DNA from 4 places in the Janthinobacterium sp. 78 genome. Region 1 is predicted to be linked to each of the others. Evidence: predicted binding sites of a transcription regulator. Region 1 holds the regulator's gene; each other region holds the start of a gene.
What was found. The regulator FNR, encoded in region 1, switches genes on or off when oxygen is low (the NO sensors DNR and NnrR bind a similar motif). The targets are predictions, from matches to a motif close to TTGATNNNNATCAA.
Positions count from the first base shown of each region.

Region 1 (4,685 bases):
TCGCTCATCAGGCCGTTGAACGCTTCCGTCAGTTCGCCGATTTCGTCGCGCTGCCGCACCGGCACGGGCGTGAAACGGCTGCCGCTGGTGCGCATGGCTTGCAGCGTGTCGCGCAGGCGCACCAGCGGCGACAGCAGGCGCACGGTGACCCAGCCCAGAATAAACGCGGCCAGCAGCGAAGCGAGGACGCTCCACAGCACCAGCCGGTACAGCACGCCATCGAACGGTTCGAAGGCATCGTCGAGAGGCAGCGAGGCGGCCAGCAGCCAGTTCACCGATTTCAGGCGTTTGAAGCTGTTGACGGCCGTGATGCCGCGGCTGTTGGTGCTGACCATGCTGCCTTCGCCATCTTGCTTCAGCAACTGCGTGGTGGTCAGGTTGGCGTTCGGCAGGCGCGGCTGCAGCAAGCGGCTGGTGTCGGGGTGCAGCACGTAGCGCGGCACGGCGCCGCGCGTGAGGATGAAGTAATAGCCGCTCTTGCCGATCTTTTCCGAACGCAAGCGTCCCAGCAGGTTGTCCTTGTACAGGCGCAGCACGCCGATCACCACGCCAGCCACCTGGCCATCGGCGGTGAGCACGGGCGCCACCATCTGCACGATGGGCATGCCGCTCGACTTGCCCAGCATCGGCTCGGTGATCATGGGCTGGCGCGTGCGCAGCACGGTCTGGAAATATTCGCGCTCGGCGACGTTGATGCCGGCGCGCCCCGCTACTTCCGGCATGTCGGCTACGACGGCGCCTTGCGCATCGAGCACCAGCACGTCGTCGAACAGTACCAGCATCGAGCGGCGCGAATAGTATTCGCGCAATTGGGCGGGCTGGGCGATCAATGCCGGCGGCTGTTGCCGGGCCGTCAAAGTGACGATCTGCAGCAGCATGCCCAGCTTGTCGTCGAGTTCGGCAGCGGTGCGGGTGATCAGGGCAGACTGCTGGCTCAGCAGTACTCGGGTGAAGTCGGCGCGCATGCGCTGCACCTGTATCATGGTGACCAGCGCGATCATGGCGATCGAGGTCAGGCTGGTGGCCAGCGCGACTTTTGCTTTGATGCCGAGAGGCTTCATGATTTCCTTTTCAGTACCGGGCGGTACAGGCGGCAGCTAATGCTGTCGGGAATTTTCCTATCAATACATCAACTTGGCAAGCGGCGCTGCGCAAATTGCCTTCCCCACATGGGCTTTTAACGATGTTGCCATATAATCAAAGTCAGAACGTCGTTTATTCAGCGGAAATGCGGTGAAATTGGCACACGGCAACCCTGTATGCAGTAAACTCGTTATTGCATTTTCTAAAAGGTACCGACATGACTGAAGCGCTACTCACTCCCACCATGCCCACAGTGACCGTGGAAGCGTTGCGTGCGCGATGCTCGACCTGCAGCATGCATCAATTGTGCCTGCCGATGGGCCTCGATGTGGGCGACATGGACAGGCTGGACCAGATCATCGGCCGCCGCCGCAAGATCGTGCGCGGTGCCTCGCTGTTCCGCATCGGCGACTCGTTCCAGAATCTGTACGCGATCCGCCTGGGGCACTTCAAGACGTACCAGATCAATCCGGGCGGTGAAGAGCAGGTGACGGGTTTCCAGATGGCTGGCGAACTGCTGGGTATGGACGCCATCAGCGCCGACCGCCATCACTGTAATGCGGTGGCGCTGGAAGACAGCGAAGTGTGTGAAATTCCTTTTTCCAGCCTGGAACAATTACTGGGCAATATGCCGACCCTGCTGCGTCATTTCCATCGCATGATGAGCCAGGAAATCACGCGCGAGCAAAGCGTCATGCTGTTGCTGGGCAATATGCAGGCGACCCAGCGTTTTGCCGCCTTTATCGTCAACCTGGCCTCGCGCTATGAAGCGCGCGGCTATTCGGCCAGCAAATTTCAGCTGCGCATGTCGCGCGAGGAAATCGGCAATTACCTGGGGCTGACCATCGAGAGCGTCAGCCGTTTATTGTCGAAATTCAAGAAGGAAGGCTGGCTGCGCGTCTCCAACCGCGAGATCGAGATCTTGCAGCCCGCCAAGTTGAAAGCCATTACGGCCGGCACGGACGTCTGCAAATAAGGCTTACAGTTCCTCATCTGCATGCAGCGCGATGCTGCGCTGCAGCGGCCAGGTCCAGATGCCGGACAGGCGCCACTCGCGTTTGTCGTTTTCCACCAGTACTTGCCAGCGGCTGCGTTCGAGCATCGGCAGCGCGACGGAAAAATTGCCGGCCGCATCGGGCTGCACCAGCAGCTTGATATCCTTTTCCGGCAGGGTCGCATGCGCCAGATGCAGCTGCAGCGGACCCTGGTAAGCCTTGCCGAAGCTGTGCACGGAACCACTCAGGCGCGCTGACGCCACATCATAGGACAGGCTGGTATCCATCGCCAGGTCGCTGGCGATCGTATCGCGCCGCAAGTCCTGGTTGATCGCCTTGCCCTGCTTGTAATAGTCGCCCACCACCAGCGCATCGGGCTGCGTAAACGCGATATAGCCCATGAAGCTGCCGACGACCACCGACAGGCCGGGGCCGATCATCAGCAGCCAAGGCCAGCGATGCTTGTACCAGGGATCGGCGGGTGCTTGCAGTTTCAGACTGTCGGACATTTTGTTCTCCTTGGGGTCGGACCCTGTGGGTCTGACCCCAGCTTTTGCTTCTGGGTTGAAAATACAGTAAACCTACCGCATGTTGGATGCTACCCCTACGGCGACATACCGGGGTCGGACCCGGAGGGTCCGACCCCGAATCAACATCACCGCGGTACGATGAATACCGCGCTTTCACGCACATGCAGCGATGGGTCGTCCAGCGAATGCAATTCGATCGCAATCTTGTTCGAACCCTTCTCACCCACGCCGTGCGGCACGCGCAGGCGGATCGGCCAACCCAGCGTTTCCGTCGGCTGCAAGGTCACCTCTTCGCGCGTCAGCAAGGTCAGGCCCGGCAAGCCGGAAGCGCTGATTTTAAAATGCTGGGTTTGCTCCGAGGTGTTCATGATCTGCAAGCGGTAGACGTTTTCGATCATGCCATCTTCCACTTCGCGTCCCATCGAACCGCGGTCGCGGATCACGTCCATTTTCAGGGGCGTGCGCAGCGCCAGCGAGGTACACACGGCAATGATGATCAGGGCCAGGATGGAAGTGTAGATCAGCACGCGCGGGCGCATGGCGCGCTGGCGGATCTGCTTCGAACTGAAGTTGTTTTCCATCGCATGGTCGGTACTGTAGCGTACCAGTCCCCGCGGCCGGTCGACCTTGTCCATCACCGTATTGCAGGCATCGACGCAGGCGGCGCAGCCGATGCATTCATACTGCAGGCCGTTGCGGATATCGATGCCGGTCGGACACACCTGCACGCACAGGGTGCAGTCGATGCAGTCGCCCAGCTTGTCGTTGTTGCCGGCCTTCTTGCTGATGGCGCCACGCGGTTCGCCGCGCTTGGCATCGTAGGTGATGATCAGCGTGTCCTGGTCGAACATGGCGCTCTGGAAGCGCGCGTAGGGGCACATGTATTTGCACACCTGCTCGCGCAGCCAGCCCGCGTTGCCGTAGGTTGCCAGGCTGTAGAACAAGACCCAGAACCATTCCCAGGGACCGAAGTTCAGGGTGGTCACCGACTGCGCCAGTTCCTTGATCGGCGTGAAGTAGCCGACAAAGGTAAAGCCCGTCCACAGGGCGATGGCGCCCCATGCCAGGTGCTTGGCCGTCTTCTTGAAGGCCTTGCGCACGGACGGTCCCTGCTTGTCGAGGGCCATGCGCGCGCTGCGCGTGCCCTCGATGCGGCGTTCGACCCACAGGAAGATTTCCGTGTATACCGTTTGCGGGCAAGAGAACCCGCACCACACCCGCCCGGCGATGGCCGTGACGAGAAACAACAAATACGCACAGATGATCAGCAGGGCCGCCAGATAGATGAAATCCTGGGGCCACAGCACGACGCCGAAAATGTAGAACTTGCGCGTGGTCAAATCGAACAGCAGGGCTTGCCTGCCATTCCAGGTCAACCACGGCAAGCCGTAGAACGCCAGCTGGGTAAGCCATACGCATACCCATCGCCAGGTAGCGTAGCGTCCTTTGGCCTCGCGAGGGTAGATCTGCTCGCGGGCCGCATACATCTTGATGACTTGAGGTTCCATTACATCATTTCACGGGCGTCTGTGGATTCGACAGGCTCCAGACATAGGCCGACAGCACGTGGACCTTGGACTCGCCGAGGAAATCGCTGAAGGCCGGCATGGTGTTGCTGCGTCCCTTGCGTACGGTTTCCATGATGGTATCAGCACTGCCGCCGTACAGCCAGATCTTGTCCGTCAGGTTAGGCGAACCGAGCATCTGATTGCCCTTCGCATCGGCACCGTGACAGGCCATGCAGGCGCCGAACTTGGCTTTGCCCAGCACGGATTTGACGGGGTCCGAGGTGGAACCGGACAGGCTCAGCACATAATGGGCCACGTTCTCGACATCCTTTTCGGAGCCCAGGGCGGCGCCCATCGGTGGCATCTGCCCATTGCGGCCATGCAGGATGGTGGTCTTGATGATGTCGGGTTCACCGCCATACAGCCAGTCCTTGTCGGTCAGGTTGGGGAAGCCCTTGTTGCCGCGTGCATCCGAACCGTGGCATTGCGCGCAGTAGGTCAGGAACAAACGCTGGCCGATGGCATGCGCTTGCGGATCGGCGGCCACCGTCTTCAAGTCCTGGCTCAGG
Region 1 covers NZ_QENT01000001.1:333,291-337,975, reverse strand. The annotation lists gene C8C92_RS01405 (response regulator) at 1-1,061, opposite strand, end outside; gene fnr (fumarate/nitrate reduction transcriptional regulator Fnr) at 1,301-2,059, shown strand; gene C8C92_RS01395 (FixH family protein) at 2,063-2,587, opposite strand; gene ccoG (cytochrome c oxidase accessory protein CcoG) at 2,734-4,116, opposite strand; gene ccoP (cytochrome-c oxidase, cbb3-type subunit III) at 4,121-4,685, opposite strand, start outside.

Region 2 (4,685 bases), 4.1 Mb from region 1:
AGCGCGTGGCGATTGCGCGCGCCCTGGCCAGCCACCCCGACGTGCTGCTGTGCGACGAGCCGACTTCCGCGCTGGACGCGGAAACCACGCGCGCCCTGCTCGACACCCTGCGCGACATCAATGCGCGCCTTGGCGTGACCATCGTCATCGTCAGCCATGAGCTGTCGGTCCTGGGCGCCATCTGCAACAGGGTCGCCGTCGTGGAAAACGGCGCCATCGCCGAACAATTCGATTTGAGCGACACGGCCACCCCGCGCAAGACGGCGCTGGGACGCGAGCTGGCGTACTACGGCACCGAGGCGTTTGAAGCCACCGCATGGAAGGATGCAACACATGTTTGAAGAATCGATCAATAACGTCGTCAACCTGCTGCCGGAAATCTGGGTCGCGCTGGGCCAGACCATGACCATGCTGGGCATCGGTCTCACGGCCGCGATCCTGATCGGCGGCCCGCTGGGCATTGTGCTGTTCCTCGTCTCGGAAGGCCAGTCGCTGGAAAACCGTCCGCTGTCGACGATTTTGGGCTGGCTGGTAAATACCGTGCGCAGCTTCCCCTTCATCATCTTGCTGGTCGCCCTGACGCCGTTTACGCGCATCATCGCGGGCACCTCCATCGGCCCGCTGGCCGCTGCCGTGCCCCTGTCGTTCGCCGCCATTCCCTACCTGGCGCGCCTGGTGGAACAGAACCTGCGCGAAGTGCCGCGCGGCGTGATCGAGGCGGCGCACGCCATGGGCGCGTCGGAAATGCAGATCATTTTCCGCGTGCTGCTGGTCGAAGCGCGCTCCGGCCTGGTGCTGGCCCTGACCGTGCTGTCGATCAGCTTCCTGTCGTATTCGGCCGTGGCCGGTGTGGTGGGCGGCGGCGGCATCGGCGACCTGGCCATCCGCTACGGCTACTACCGCTTCGAGACGGACATCATGGTCGTCACCGTGGCCATCCTGATCGTGCTGGTGCAAACCATCCAGTTCGCCGGCACGCGCATCGCCAAGCGCCTCGACAAACGTTAATTCATCTTCAGTATTTCAGTACAAGGAAAAGCATGAACCATCTTCGCCGCAATCTGCTCCTGGCCGCCGCCAGCCTGGCCTTCGCCACCGCCGCCCACGCCAAGGACCCGAAAGAACTCGTCATCGGCACCAGCTCCGGCCCGTATTCGGACCAGCTGAAGCTGGGCATCAAGCCCATCCTGGAAAAACAGGGCTACAAGGTCAGGATCGTCGAATTCAACGACTACGTGCAGCCGAACTACGCGCTGGCCGAAGGCTCGCTCGATGCCAACGTGTTCCAGCACATCGTCTATCTGACCAAGTTCGCCACCGATAACAAGCTGCCCTTGAGCTCCCTCATCACCGTGCCGACCATGCCGATCGGCCTGTACGGCGGCAAGCAAAAAACCCTGGCGGAAGTCAAAAACGGCGCCACCATCACCATGCCGAACGACCCGACCAACCAGGCGCGCGCGCTGGTGATGCTGGCCAAGATGGGCTGGATCAAGCTGAAACCGAACGTCGATCCGCTGCGCGCTTCCGAGCGCGACGTGCTGGAAAACCCGAAGAAGCTGAAACTGGTGCCGCTGGAAGCGGCGCAGCTGCCGCGTTCGCTGGCCGACGCCGACTACGCCTTTGTGAACGGTAACTTCGCCCTGGCCGCCGGCATGAAGCTGACCTCGGCCCTTAGCGTGGAAAAAATCTCGGACAGCTACATCAACCTGGTGGCCATCCGCACGGCCGACAAGGCCAAGCCATGGGTCAAGGACCTGGAAGCGGCTTACCGCTCGCGCGCCTTCCTCGACGCGACGAACAAATACCTGGCCGGCTACGAAAAGACGGACTACCAGCTGGCGCTGGAAAAGACGCTGAAAAAATAAGGCAAAGCGCTGCACGCAAAAAAACGGCCAAGTTCACACCTGGCCGTTTTTTTTGCGCCCGCACTGCGCGGGCATCTTCAATACTTGCAACACCTAACAAAACCGTAGCGAGCGGAAGTAAGTTGTGGTTGAGAAGCGCAACTGTACGAAGGTACGGGGGCGCCGAGCCAGTGAGCATCGCAGACCGCAAATTACGACGCGCAGTAGGTTTTGATAGGTGTCCCTAGAAGCGGTAGCCGACGCCTACACCGATCAGGACAGGATCGATCTTGACTTCGCTGGCCTTGGCGCCACCGACGAAGACGTCGCTGCGGATCTGGACTTTCTTGATGTCGAAGTTCAGCGACCAGTTTTTATCCAGCTTGTAGTCGACGCCAGCTTGCAGCGAGAAGCCCCAGCTGTCATGCTCCAGGCGGCCAGCGCCATTGAGCAGTTTCACGCTCGAAATATTCGTATAGTTCACGCCTGCACCGACGTATGGGCTCAACTGTTTTTCCGGCATGAAGTGGTATTGCAGCGACAAGGTCGGCGGCAAATGCTTGAACGTGCCGATATTTTGGCCACCCAGGGTGACGTCATGCTTTTGCGGATACGTCAAGATCAGCTCGGCAGCGATGTTCGGCGTGAAGAAATACGAAATATCGATTTCAGGAATCGTCTTGCTGCTGACGTGGATCGTGTCCGATGCGCCGACGCCACCAACAGGAGTAGATTTGTTGGCAGGATCGATGTGCACGGCGCGCGCGCGCACCAGCCATGGGCTTTCCTGCGCCATTGCATTACCGGCGAATGCGCCGATGGCGGCCAGGACGATTGCTGCTGCAGTTGCGGACTTCTTCATTCTAGTTCCCTCTTTTTGTCGTTAAGTAACGCTGCGAAGTTTAAGAGTGCAGTGCAACAAAAACTTTGATCCACATCAAATAGTGCTAGATGGCATCACTAGAGGGATTTTTTTCTTTACCAAGGTCAAGAAAATGCGGCATTGCAAAATTAAGCCACCTCGGCGAACAGGCTGGCGAGCCAGTCGGCAAACACGCGCACGCGCGGCGACAGTTGCCGCTGATGTGGATACAGCACGGACACGGGCAGCGGGTCGGGACGCATGGCCGACAACACTTCCACCAGCTCACCGGTGGCCAGTGCCTGCTGCAGATGGTAGCGGGGTGCCTGAATCAAGCCCAGGCCCGCGCGGCAGCAGGCGTGATACGCGTCGGCATTGTTGACGGATACGGTGCCCGGCAAGGCCACGCTGTGGCGCTGGCCGTCTACCTTGAAATCGAAGGGCCAGACCTTGCCCGTCTGGGCGGAAAAGAAATTCACGGCGCGGTGGCCATCGAGCTGCGCCAGATTCTCCGGCATGCCGTGCGCGGCCAGGTAGGCGGGGCTGGCGCACGTCAGCTGTTCCAGCAACGCCACGCGGCGCGCCACCATCGACGAGTCGCTCAGTTCGCCCACGCGCAGCACGCAGTCGACGCCTTCGCGCACCAGGTCGACGAGGCGGTCGCCCATGCCGATCTCCAGTTCGATCAGAGGGTAGCGGGCGCAGAACTGGTCCAGCACGGGCAGGACGAAATGCGTGGCCAGGGTCGCGTGCAGGTCGATGCGCAGCTTGCCGGCCGGCTGCTGCATCGCCGAGGAAAACACGGCTTCCGTTTCTTCCAGGTCCGCCAGCAGGCGCGCGCAGCGCTGGTAATACGCCTCGCCATCGGGCGTGGGCGTTACTTGCCGCGTGGTCCGTTGCAGCAGGCGCACGCGCAGCCGCGCTTCGAGTTGCTTGATCGCATGCGTGACGGTCGCCTTCGGGTAGCCGAGGTCATGCGCCGCCTGCGTGAAACTGCGCAGCTCGACGATGCGGGTAAACAGACGCATCGCATCAAATCGGTCCATGCCCCCTCCATTGTTATTGCCTGCTGCACAGTGTAACGATTCGAGCGCCATTTTTCCATATTGAACTCTAGTGCTGCTACAAGTTGCCCGCCACGCAATGGGCACTTGCGCCGATGTCACTGGATACCCAACTGGCTACACCGCATACTATTTCCAGTTCGTACATGCGAATGGTAATGATTATCATTTGCGATATAATGCAGGTTCACGCTTAAGCGCTCGCTCAGGCGATCATAAAAAGGAATGGGAGACATGGATATATTGAGGGAACTGCGTGAATCGGGCTTGAAAGTAACCATCCCCCGCTTGCGGATTCTGCAGCTGTTTCAAGAAGGGGGCATCAAGCACCTGAGTGCGGACGATGTCTACAAACTCTTGCTGGCTGAAAAAATCGACGTGGGCCTGGCCACCATCTACCGCGTGCTGATGCAGTTTGCCGAAGCGGGCATCCTGTTTCGCCGGCACTTCGAATCGGGCCATGCCGTCTTCGAACTGAATGAAGGCCAGCACCACGATCACCTGGTCTGCACGGGTTGCGGCAAGGTCGATGAATTCGTCGATGAAGGCATCGAACTGCGCCAGAATGAAATCGCCACCGAGCGGGGCTTCGTGCTGCACGAGCATGCGCTGTCGCTGTACGGCACCTGCGCCGAATGCACGGCGAAGAAAGTCCCGCCGCGCAAAGCCTCCTGAGGCAGCGCGCAAGGTAGCGCCTGGCAAGCCATCTGCGCTACACTGCGTGCGCCGCAGCTCAACCAGGGACAAGCATGTACATCGGAGAAATCGCCCGCCTGGCGGGCACCTCGCCCAAGGCCTTGCGCCACTATGAAGCGCTGGGCTTGCTGGGCGACGTGCGCCGTTCCGGCGCCTACCGCGTCTACACGCAGCAAGACCTGGCGCAAGTCAGACTCATACGCCAGGCGCAAGCGC
Region 2 covers NZ_QENT01000001.1:4,410,528-4,415,212, forward strand. The annotation lists gene C8C92_RS19315 (methionine ABC transporter ATP-binding protein) at 1-341, shown strand, start outside; gene C8C92_RS19320 (methionine ABC transporter permease) at 334-1,008, shown strand; gene C8C92_RS19325 (MetQ/NlpA family ABC transporter substrate-binding protein) at 1,041-1,868, shown strand; gene C8C92_RS19330 (OmpW family outer membrane protein) at 2,092-2,709, opposite strand; gene C8C92_RS19335 (LysR family transcriptional regulator) at 2,859-3,755, opposite strand; gene fur (ferric iron uptake transcriptional regulator) at 4,008-4,448, shown strand; gene C8C92_RS19345 (MerR family transcriptional regulator) at 4,523-4,685, shown strand, end outside.
Region 2: the regulator FNR is predicted to act here: its motif matches at 2,775-2,788, upstream of C8C92_RS19330 (OmpW family outer membrane protein).

Region 3 (4,685 bases), 4.9 Mb from region 1:
CACGGCCATCCTGCCGCAAGCCGTGCCGCCGCAAGCGCTGCAGAACGCCAATGGCTTGCAGATGGGCACGCGCCAGTTGTCCCTGCTGGCCGGCCCCCTGCTGGCGGCGCTCGTGCTCGGCGCCCACGAGGGCGCGCAGAAAACCCCCATGGCGGCGCTGGCCGCCGCTTTTGCCATCGATGCGCTGACATTTGTGTTTTCTGCCTGGACCTTGCGGCAAGTTACGCTGCGGCCCCTGGCCGTGGCGGTGGCGCAGGGCATGTGGCGCGACATGGCGGCGGGCCTGGCCATGGTGTGGCGCGACGTTGCCTTGCGCAGCTGCTATGTCTACTGGGCGGTGGTGGCCTTCTTCGTCATGGGCCCGCTGCAAGTGGCCTTGCCCGTGCTGGCCAGCGAGCGCCTGCACGGTGCCGCGGCGCTAGGACTGCTGATGGGCGCGCACGGCGCCGGCACCCTGGCCGGCATGCTGGCGTCCAGCCTGGGTGACGCCTGGCTGCGCCTGCGTTTCGGCGCCACCCTGCTGGCCGTTGACGCCATTGTCGCCATGCTGTTGATGGCGCTGGGGCAAATCGAAACCGCCTGGCAAGGCGCGGCCTTGCTGGCCGTGACTGGGCTGCTGGGCGGCTATGTGCAGGTGGCCATCTTTACGTGGATACAGCGGCGCGTGGCGCCCGCCATGCTGGGCCGGGCGATGGCCGTGTTCATGGGCATCTTCCTGGGCCTGGCACCCCTCTCGGCGGCGGCCACGGGCGCGCTGCTGCGCCACCTGAGCGTGGGCGAACTGTTCTGCGCCGGCGGCGCCTTGCTGCTGGCGGCCGCCGTAGCGGCTGCCCTGTGGAGCGACATTGCGCGCATCGCGGGCAGCCCTTCCGTATCATCACCTTGAGAAAGTTCCAGCATGGATAAAACACGACAAACGGCCCTGAAAGCGGCCTACCGGCAACAAGCGCCAGCATTGGGCATCATCGCCCTGCGCCACCTGCCCAGCGGATACGCCCTGCTCGAACGCAGCCGCAACGCCCCTGGCGTGCTGAACCGCCACCGCTTCGAGCTGAACCTGGGCACGCACCGCAACGCCCGCTTGCAGGCGGATTGGCGGCGCGATGGCGCGGCAGCCTTCCGCTTCGATATCATCGACAGCGTCAAGGCATCGGGCGATCCCGCCTTCGATGCCGAGGCCGAACTCGATGCCCTGCTGGCGCTGCACCGCGCACAGTGGCTGGAACAGGGGCAGCCACTGTATTGAGCAATATTGCTTTACACTTGCGCACTCAAGCACTGCGCAGCCAACATAAAGAAAACCATGACCGATCACACTTCCCCGCTGCTGGACGGCGCCGGTGCGCTGGACTTTTGCCTGCGCCTGGCGCGTGCCCAGGCACTCATCGTGCGCCGCTTCGACAGCATCCTGGGCAATCTGCACGGCCTGAGCTTTGGCGATTATCAATTGCTGTACCACTTGCAGCGTGCGCCCGGTGGCCGCCTGCGCCGCATCGACCTGGCCGAGCGCCTGGCGCTGACGGCGTCCGGCATCACGCGCTCGCTGATGCCGCTGGAAAAAATCGGCCTGGTGGCGCGCCAGGCCGATGCGCGCGATGCCCGCGTCGGCTATGCCGTCATCACCGCGGCGGGGCAAGCCCTGCTGATCCACGCCGATGCGACGGCGCAGGCGCTGGGCCAGGAATTGCTGGGCAGCGCCAGCGCGGAGCAGCTGGCACCGCTGTCCCTGCTGCTGGCCGGCATCGCCGGCAGCCAGCCCGGCAACGGCTGACGCCCGCTCCTTACACCAGCGCCAGCTTGCGCAAACGCCGCGTCGACGGCCAGCGCGCCATGCCCGTCTCGTCGCGGATGGCGGCGCAGGCGGCCAGCACTCTGGCGCACTCGTCTTCGCGCAAGCCCGCATTCAGGGTCAGGCGCACCAGCGAGCGGTTCTTCGGCGTGGCCGGCGCACAGAACACGGCGCCGTAGATGCCGTGCCGCTCCAGCGCCTTGCGCAGGATCAGGGTGTCGGGTTCAGTGCCCGCTTCCAGCGCGATGATTTGCTCGGTGCCGTCGCTGACGTTGTAGCCAAGCTCAGCCAGACCCTGGCGCAGCTGCACGCTGTGGCGGCGCAAGGCGGCGCGGCGGGCATCGGCGGCGCGGATGAAATCGAGCGCCGCATCGAACCACGCCAGCTCGTGTTCCAGCAGGCAGGAGCTGAAGATGGCGGGCCGCGAGGCGGACAGGAAATAGCCCTTGAAGCGGGCCGAACAGGTGATCAGCCCCGCGCGCCCCGCAAACGCCTTGGCCAGCGACGCCGTGCGGAAATGCACGCGCCCGGCCAGGCCCAGCTCGGCCACCAGGCCCGCGCCCTGCGGGCCGTGCGTGCCCAGCGAGTGCGACTCGTCGACGATCAGCATGCTGCCGCTGCGCTCGGCGATTTCCACCATTTCCAGCAGCGGCGCCACGCTGCCATTCGTGCTGTACAGCGCATCGACGACGATGATGCCGGGGCCATGCTTGTCGAGCTGGCGCTGCAGGTGGGCGCCATCGTTATGCAGGAAGGCCACGGGCACGGCTTGCGCCGATTGCACCCCTTCCCACAGCGAGGCGTGCGCCTGCATGTCCAGGTAGACGGGGATGCCGGGCCCGGCCAGGCTTTGCAGCAAACCCACGTTGGCGGCCCAGCCCGACTGCGCCAGCACACAGGCTTCGCTGCCGAGATAGTCCGCAAATTTTTGTTCGAGCCGGTGCTGGCGGCTGCCTTCCTGCAGGAACACGGACGACATCAGCATGGCGCCGCCGCCTTGCAAGACGCGCGCCTGGGCCGCCAGCAGCACGGTCTCGCCGGCGATGTTCAGGTAATCATTACCTGCCAGCATGACCGCACGCGCGGGCATGGCTTGCCATTCATGCAGGTGTTCGCCACCGAGCAGCTTCTCGATGCGTTCGACGTAATGTTCATCCATGCGTGCGCGCACGAAGGCAGGCATCTGTTGTTCGGCATGGATGGCAGGGGACGACAGGGGGAAAATGGCGTGTGACATAGGGCACTCCTGATTGGTTGCGGGGGGAACTACCGCGTCCAACATGCGCGAGCCATCCGGCAAGAGTTTGATACAGCTCAACAGTTATGCCGATATTCTGCTGATAAGGAAGGAACCCGCCGATCATGTTGCATTGACACGCCTCAACGAACACGTCCCCTGATCATGATGCACGTGCAGTCCCCTTCCGGAAAACGGTGGCAAGGCAAGCTGCTCCAGCCTTTCCTGCATTTCCACGACGCCATCGAACACACACCCGTGCGGCGCGCGCAGGTGCGCACCCTGGCCGTCATCGGCGCGCTGGGCATGCCCCTGTACTACGCGCTGTGGCATTATTTTTTTCCGCAAGAATACGAATCGCCGCTGCTGCGCAGCGTGGCGGCACTGCTGTTCCTGCCCGCGCTGTGGCCCGACCGCTTCAGTAATACCTGGTTCAGCGTGTACCTGTTCCTGGGGCTGACCTTCGAACTGCCGTTTTTCTTCACGTACATGTTCCTGATGAACCACGCCTCGGCGCTGTGGATGCATTCACTGCTGGTGGCGCTGATCGTGCTGTTTCATTTCGATACGCGCATCGCCGTGCTGGCCTACCTGAGCGGCACCCTGCTGGCCTGCCTGGCGTTTGCCGTGTTTGGTGATCCCGCCTTTTTGCTCAGCGGCGACGTCTTGCAGCAATTGCCCGTGCACTGGTTCACGATTGCCGTGCTGTCGGTGGTCAAGGTGGGGCGCCATGTGGGCGCACAAGAGAAACTGGCCGGGCTGGCAGCCGGACTGGGCAGCGTGGCGCACGAATTGCGCACGCCCCTCGTCAGCGTCGAGGCGAACGTGCGCGGACTGCAGCGCAAGCTGCAAGACCAGCCGCCTGACGCGGCCAGCCTGGAAGCGCTGGCGCGCATCCAGTTCGAAGTGCGCCACATGCACCACATGATCGATTTGTTCCTGCTCAGCGCCAGCGCCGTCAATCGCAAGCTCGAAGCCAACGAAGCGGTGGTCATGCACGACAGCGTGGCGGCCGTGCTGCGCCGCTATCCATTTACCAGCACGGCCCAGCGCGAGATCGTCAAGGTCGAGGTACGCGCCGATTTCACGTTTCCCGGCCAGTCGGAACTGTGCGTGGTGATCCTGCTGAACCTGCTGCGCAATGCCTTGAAAAGCATCCACCGCGCCGGCAAGGGCCGCGTGCGCATCATCATCGATGGCGCCCATCCCGTGCCGCGCCTGCTGTTCATCGACACGGGCTGCGGCATCGCGGCCAACCGCCTGCCGCTGATCTTCGACCGCTTCTATTCGTATCCTGCGCACAACGGCAGCGGCATCGGCCTGGCCCTGTGCCGGCAAATCATGCAAGCCTGGCAGGCGCGCATCCGCTGCGTGGCGCGCGAAGGCGCCTATGCCATTTTCGTGCTGGAATTTCCCCAGCCCCTGCCCGTGCCCACGCACACCCGTTTTCCATCCATCCACCGCGCGAGGTGACGCATGCAACTGCCCGTCTACACCCATCCGACCCTGACCGTATTGATCGACGACAGCGATTCCTTCCTGAAAAGCCTGGCATTCCAGCTCGATCCCGGCCTGGCGCGCAAGACTTTCCACGACACCAGCAGCGCCTTGCACTGGCTGCGCCACAGCACGCAACTGGGCGAGACACCGCTGCACGTC
Region 3 covers NZ_QENT01000001.1:5,183,835-5,188,519, forward strand. The annotation lists gene C8C92_RS22840 (MFS transporter) at 1-886, shown strand, start outside; gene C8C92_RS22845 (GIY-YIG nuclease family protein) at 899-1,246, shown strand; gene C8C92_RS22850 (MarR family winged helix-turn-helix transcriptional regulator) at 1,304-1,771, shown strand; gene cqsA (alpha-hydroxyketone-type quorum-sensing autoinducer synthase) at 1,782-3,026, opposite strand; gene C8C92_RS22860 (HAMP domain-containing sensor histidine kinase) at 3,201-4,499, shown strand; gene C8C92_RS22865 (response regulator) at 4,503-4,685, shown strand, end outside.
Region 3: the regulator FNR is predicted to act here: its motif matches at 3,094-3,107, upstream of cqsA (alpha-hydroxyketone-type quorum-sensing autoinducer synthase).

Region 4 (4,685 bases), 700 kb from region 1:
TTATCGAGCAGCGTATTTTCTCTTCCTTCTTCCAGTACTGCGCCCGCCATTTGCGCGGCGACGGCAGCGCCGCCAGCGTCAATTTTCGCCGCCTGTGGTTCAGCAACGGCCTCAATTGCTTCGGCGCCCAGATCACCTCGCTGGCCCTGCCCCTGTGCGCGGTATTGTTATTACATGCGACGCCAGAACAAATGGGGGTGCTCGTCGCCCTGCAGGCGCTGCCGTTTGCCCTCTTCGGCTTGCCCGTCGGCGTGCTGCTGGACCGGCGCAGCAAGCACCCGATCATGCTGTTCAGCGAAACCATGTCGGGCCTGGCGCTGGCCAGCGTCGCCGTCGCCTACTGGTGCGGCGTGCTGTCGATGCCCTGGTTATATATAGTGGGATTCATCATCGGCACGGGCTTCGTTGTCGGCGGCGGCGCCGAACAGGTTTTCCTGACCTTCCTGGTGGGCCGCGACGGCTTGATCGATGCGCAATCAAAATTTGCTGCCACCGAATCGGCTTCGCGCCTGATCGGCCCCGGCCTGGCCGGCGTGCTGGTGCAAGTCCTGTCGGCGCCCGTCGCCATCCTGTGCACGGCCTGCGGCTATCTGGTGTCCGTCTTCAATCTGCGCGCCATGAGCGTGCGCGATCCGCGGCCTGCACCGTCCGACAAGCACGCCTTGCGCGACATCGCCGACGGCTTGCTGTTTGTCTGGCGCGAACCGCTGCTGCGCGCGCTGGCCTGGGGCGCCGGCATCTGGCACTTCCTGTTTTACGCCAGCATGGCCTTGACGGTGCTGTTTGCCACGCGCGACCTGGGCATGAGTCCTGGCGTGCTGGGCATGACGCAGATGCTCGGTGGCGCCGGCGTGCTGCTGAGCGCCTTCATCGTCAAGCCATTGACGCGCCGCTATGGCGCCGGTCGCACCATCCTGATCGGGCTGTCGTCCACCTCCGTGTGCTTTGCCCTGACGCCCACCATCCCCGCCTTACTATTAGGCAGTGCGGCGGCCAGTGCCGTGGCCTATGCCGTGCTGATGTTCTTTTTTGATTGCGGCGTGATGCTGTTCTTCATTCCCTACCTGGGCTTGCGCCAGAAAGTCACACCCGACCCCATGCTGGGCCGCATGACCTCAACCATGCGCTTCCTGACGGTGGCGACGGCGCCGCTGGGCGCGCTGGCCGCCGGCTGGGTAGCGGAACACTTTGGCGTGCGCAATGGCCTGGCCTGCATCGCGGCAGGCAGCATCGCACTGACGATCGCCATGGTGTGGGGCACGCCGCTGCGTAGCGTGCGCACCTGAAGCGATAAACGGGCATACACTGCTGAAAGATTGCCTTGGCGACACTATTCATGCCAAAGCCTGTGAGTTTTGATTTACATCAAGGAATTAATTGAGGTAAATCCATAAGCTGTCTTACATCACTCTAGGAGCACGTCATGTTTAACACCATCTTATTTCCCACCGACGGCTCGCCGCTGTCCGACAAAGCGGCCGAGACGGCCCTCGCCTTTGCTCAATTGAACAAGGCCAAGCTGGTCGCCCTCAGCGTGGTGCAACCGTTCCCGTTCTCGCCGATGGCCGATGGCGGCATCGTGCTCGACGCCAGCCTGTATGAACAGCAGATGCAGGAGGCATCGCAACGCGCCGTCGACAAGATCGGTGAAGCGGCGCGCGCCGTCGGCGTGCCCTTTGAAGGCGTGGTCGTCGTCTCGCCCAGCCCGCACGAGGAAATCGTCAATGCGGCGCAAACCTACCATTGCGACATCATCCTGATGGCTTCGCATGGCCGCAAAGGCTTGAACAAGCTGTTCGTGGGCAGCGAAACGCAAAAAGTGCTGGCGCATACCCATTTACCTGTCATGGTCTTGCGCTAACCTTGCGTTAGCGCAATCCCCGCCCGGCGCCGCGAGAAACTCAGCGCGCCGGCGCCTGCTTCGGCAACAACACCCACACGGCGCCGCTCTGCTTCATGCGGCCCGCATTCTCCGCCGCTTCCGCACCGAAACCAAAGAAGTAATCGACCCGGATGGGGCCGCGAATGGCGCCGCCCGTATCCTGCGCCATCACCAGCCGCTGCATGGGAATCTCGCTATTGGCTTGCGTGGTGGACAGGAACACGGGCGCACCCAGCGGCAGGAAGCGCGAATCGATGGCCACCGAGCGCTGCGGCGTCAACGGCACGCCCAATGCGCCCTTCGGTCCCACTTTGGGATCGGGCAGGCGCTCTTCCTTGAAGAAGACATAGCTCGGATTGGCGTTGAATAATTCATCCTTGCGCGTGGGGTGGCCGGCGATCCACGCCTTGATGCCCTGCGCGGACGCCTGGCTCAACGTCAGCTCGCCCTTGTCGACCAGGTAGCGGCCGATCGATTTGTACGGGTGACCATTCTGGTCCGCGTACGCCACGCGCACGGTTTCCTGCGTATCGGTCAACTGCACGCGCCCGGAACCCTGCACTTGCAGGAAGAAGGCCTCGACTTCGTCATCCACCCACAGCAATTCCTTGCCCGTGACGGACGTGGCGCGCTCGATGTCGGCGCGGGTCGCGTACGGGATCACCTTCTTGCCCACCAGCTTGCCCCGCAAACGCATGTTCTTCAATTCCGGATACACGCCGGACAAGTCCACCGAAACGAGATCGTCAGGCACCTTGTACAGCGGCGTCTGATATGGACCGCCGCGCTTGCGCGCGCCGTGCAGCAGCGGCTCGTAATAACCGGTCACCAAACCAGTATTGGCGCCATCGGCGGTGACGACTTGATTGGGCACAAAGAAGGTCTCGAAGAACAGACGGATGGCCTTGTCGCTATCGGCATTCACCTGACGCGCAATCGTGCACGATTCCTTCCAGTCCGGACGCTTGACCAGCACGCCGCATGAAGCCATGAAGGCGGGCCAGGCGGCGCGCATGTCGTCGCGGGCCCAGCCTGGCAAGGCGGCAAATTTGGCGGGGACGAAGGTGGGGGCTGCCGCTGCATCCAGCGTGTCCTTGACCTCGGCCGGCTTGGCCGGCACCGGCCTGACGACAGTCGGAGCGATCGCAGGCGCCTTGCCAGTCGCAGTAACCGGCTCTGCCGGCGGCGTGGTACAGGCGGAAAGCGCAAGCGCGACGGCGCTGATTGAAACGGGTAGACTACCGCGTGTCAACAGACGGCGGGTAAATACTAAGCTGCGGGTAAATAACATAGGGGTGCGTATGTGGATCTTGATGATAGAGGCGCTGGTGGCGTTCTTCTTGCTGGCATTTATAGTCTGGTGGACCATGTATTCGGGCAAAAAGCCCGCACCACCGGCGCGCAAACAGCTCGGCGAAGAACAGGACAGCACCGAAAAGCTGAAGTAAGTGGGGGCGCAAGCCCCCGGCGTTTCCTTAATGCAGGGTACGCGGCACCGACAGCACGAACTCGGGAATCGACGCTTCGAACTGATGACCATCCTCGGCCACGCAAAAGTATTCGCCGTGCATCGAGCCTTGCGGCGTGCCCAGCATGGTGCCGCTCGTGTATTCGAACTGCTCGCCCGGCTGCAGCAGCGGCTGGTGGCCGACGGCGCCCAGGCCGCGCACCTCTTCGACCTTGTTGTTCGCATCCGTGATGACCCAGTGGCGCGAAATCAATTGCGCGCCTGCCGTGCCCGTGTTGACGACGCGAATCGTGTAGCTGAACACGTGCCGCCCCTGGTCGGGGGCCGATTGCTCGGGCAGATATTGTGTCTTGACCGTTACCGTAAATTCATAAGTCGCCATCGTCATTCCTATTCAGACATTGCCAGTCGTATATTGTGTGTCGCGCGCGCCGCATTGGCCATCGCGCGCCGTGTATTCTGCGTTCCAGTAAGGCATGGTAACGGCGTCAAGCGTAAAATAGCGCATCTTCGCATTTTCTACTCTTAGCCCTAAGCCACCATGACAACATTCCGTATCGCTCCCAGCATCCTGTCCGCCGACTTTGCCCGCCTGGGCGAGGAAGTGCGCAACGTCGTTACCGCCGGCGCCGACATCATCCACTTCGACGTGATGGATAACCATTATGTGCCGAACCTGACCATCGGCCCACTGGTGTGCGAAGCGATTCGCCCGCACGTGCAAGTACCCATCGACGTGCATCTGATGGTCAAGCCTGTCGATCGCATTATCCCGGATTTCGCCAAGGCTGGCGCGAACATCATCACCTTCCACCCGGAAGCGTCGGATCACCTTGACCGTTCCTTGCAGCTGATCCGCGACAATGGCTGCAAATCGGGCCTGGTGTTCAACCCGGGCACGCCGCTGCACTACCTGGAACACGTGATGGACAAGATCGACATCATCCTGATCATGTCGGTCAACCCGGGCTTCGGCGGCCAGTCCTTCATTCCGCAAGCACTGAAAAAAATCGCCGAAGCGCGCCGCATGATCGACGAATCGGGCCGTGACATCATGCTGGAAGTCGATGGCGGCATCAAGATCGACAACATCGGCGCCGCCGCTGCCGCCGGCGCCGACACCTTCGTCGCCGGCTCGGCCATCTTCGGCAAGCCCGATTACAAGGCCGTCATCGACGCCATGCGTGCCGAATTGGCAAAAGTGACGGGCGCCTGATGCAAGCGGGCACGGTGAAAGACCACGTACTGGCCGGCGTGCGCGCCGCCATCATCGACCTCGATGGCACGATGCTCGACACCGTGCCCGATTTTCATGTCGCCATCAACGGCATGCGC
Region 4 covers NZ_QENT01000001.1:1,030,384-1,035,068, reverse strand. The annotation lists gene C8C92_RS04530 (MFS transporter) at 1-1,286, shown strand, start outside; gene C8C92_RS04525 (universal stress protein) at 1,424-1,861, shown strand; gene C8C92_RS04520 (murein transglycosylase A) at 1,902-3,002, opposite strand; gene C8C92_RS27395 (hypothetical protein) at 3,184-3,330, shown strand; gene apaG (Co2+/Mg2+ efflux protein ApaG) at 3,358-3,732, opposite strand; gene rpe (ribulose-phosphate 3-epimerase) at 3,892-4,566, shown strand; gene C8C92_RS04505 (phosphoglycolate phosphatase) at 4,566-4,685, shown strand, end outside.
Region 4: the regulator FNR is predicted to act here: its motif matches at 1,356-1,369, upstream of C8C92_RS04525 (universal stress protein).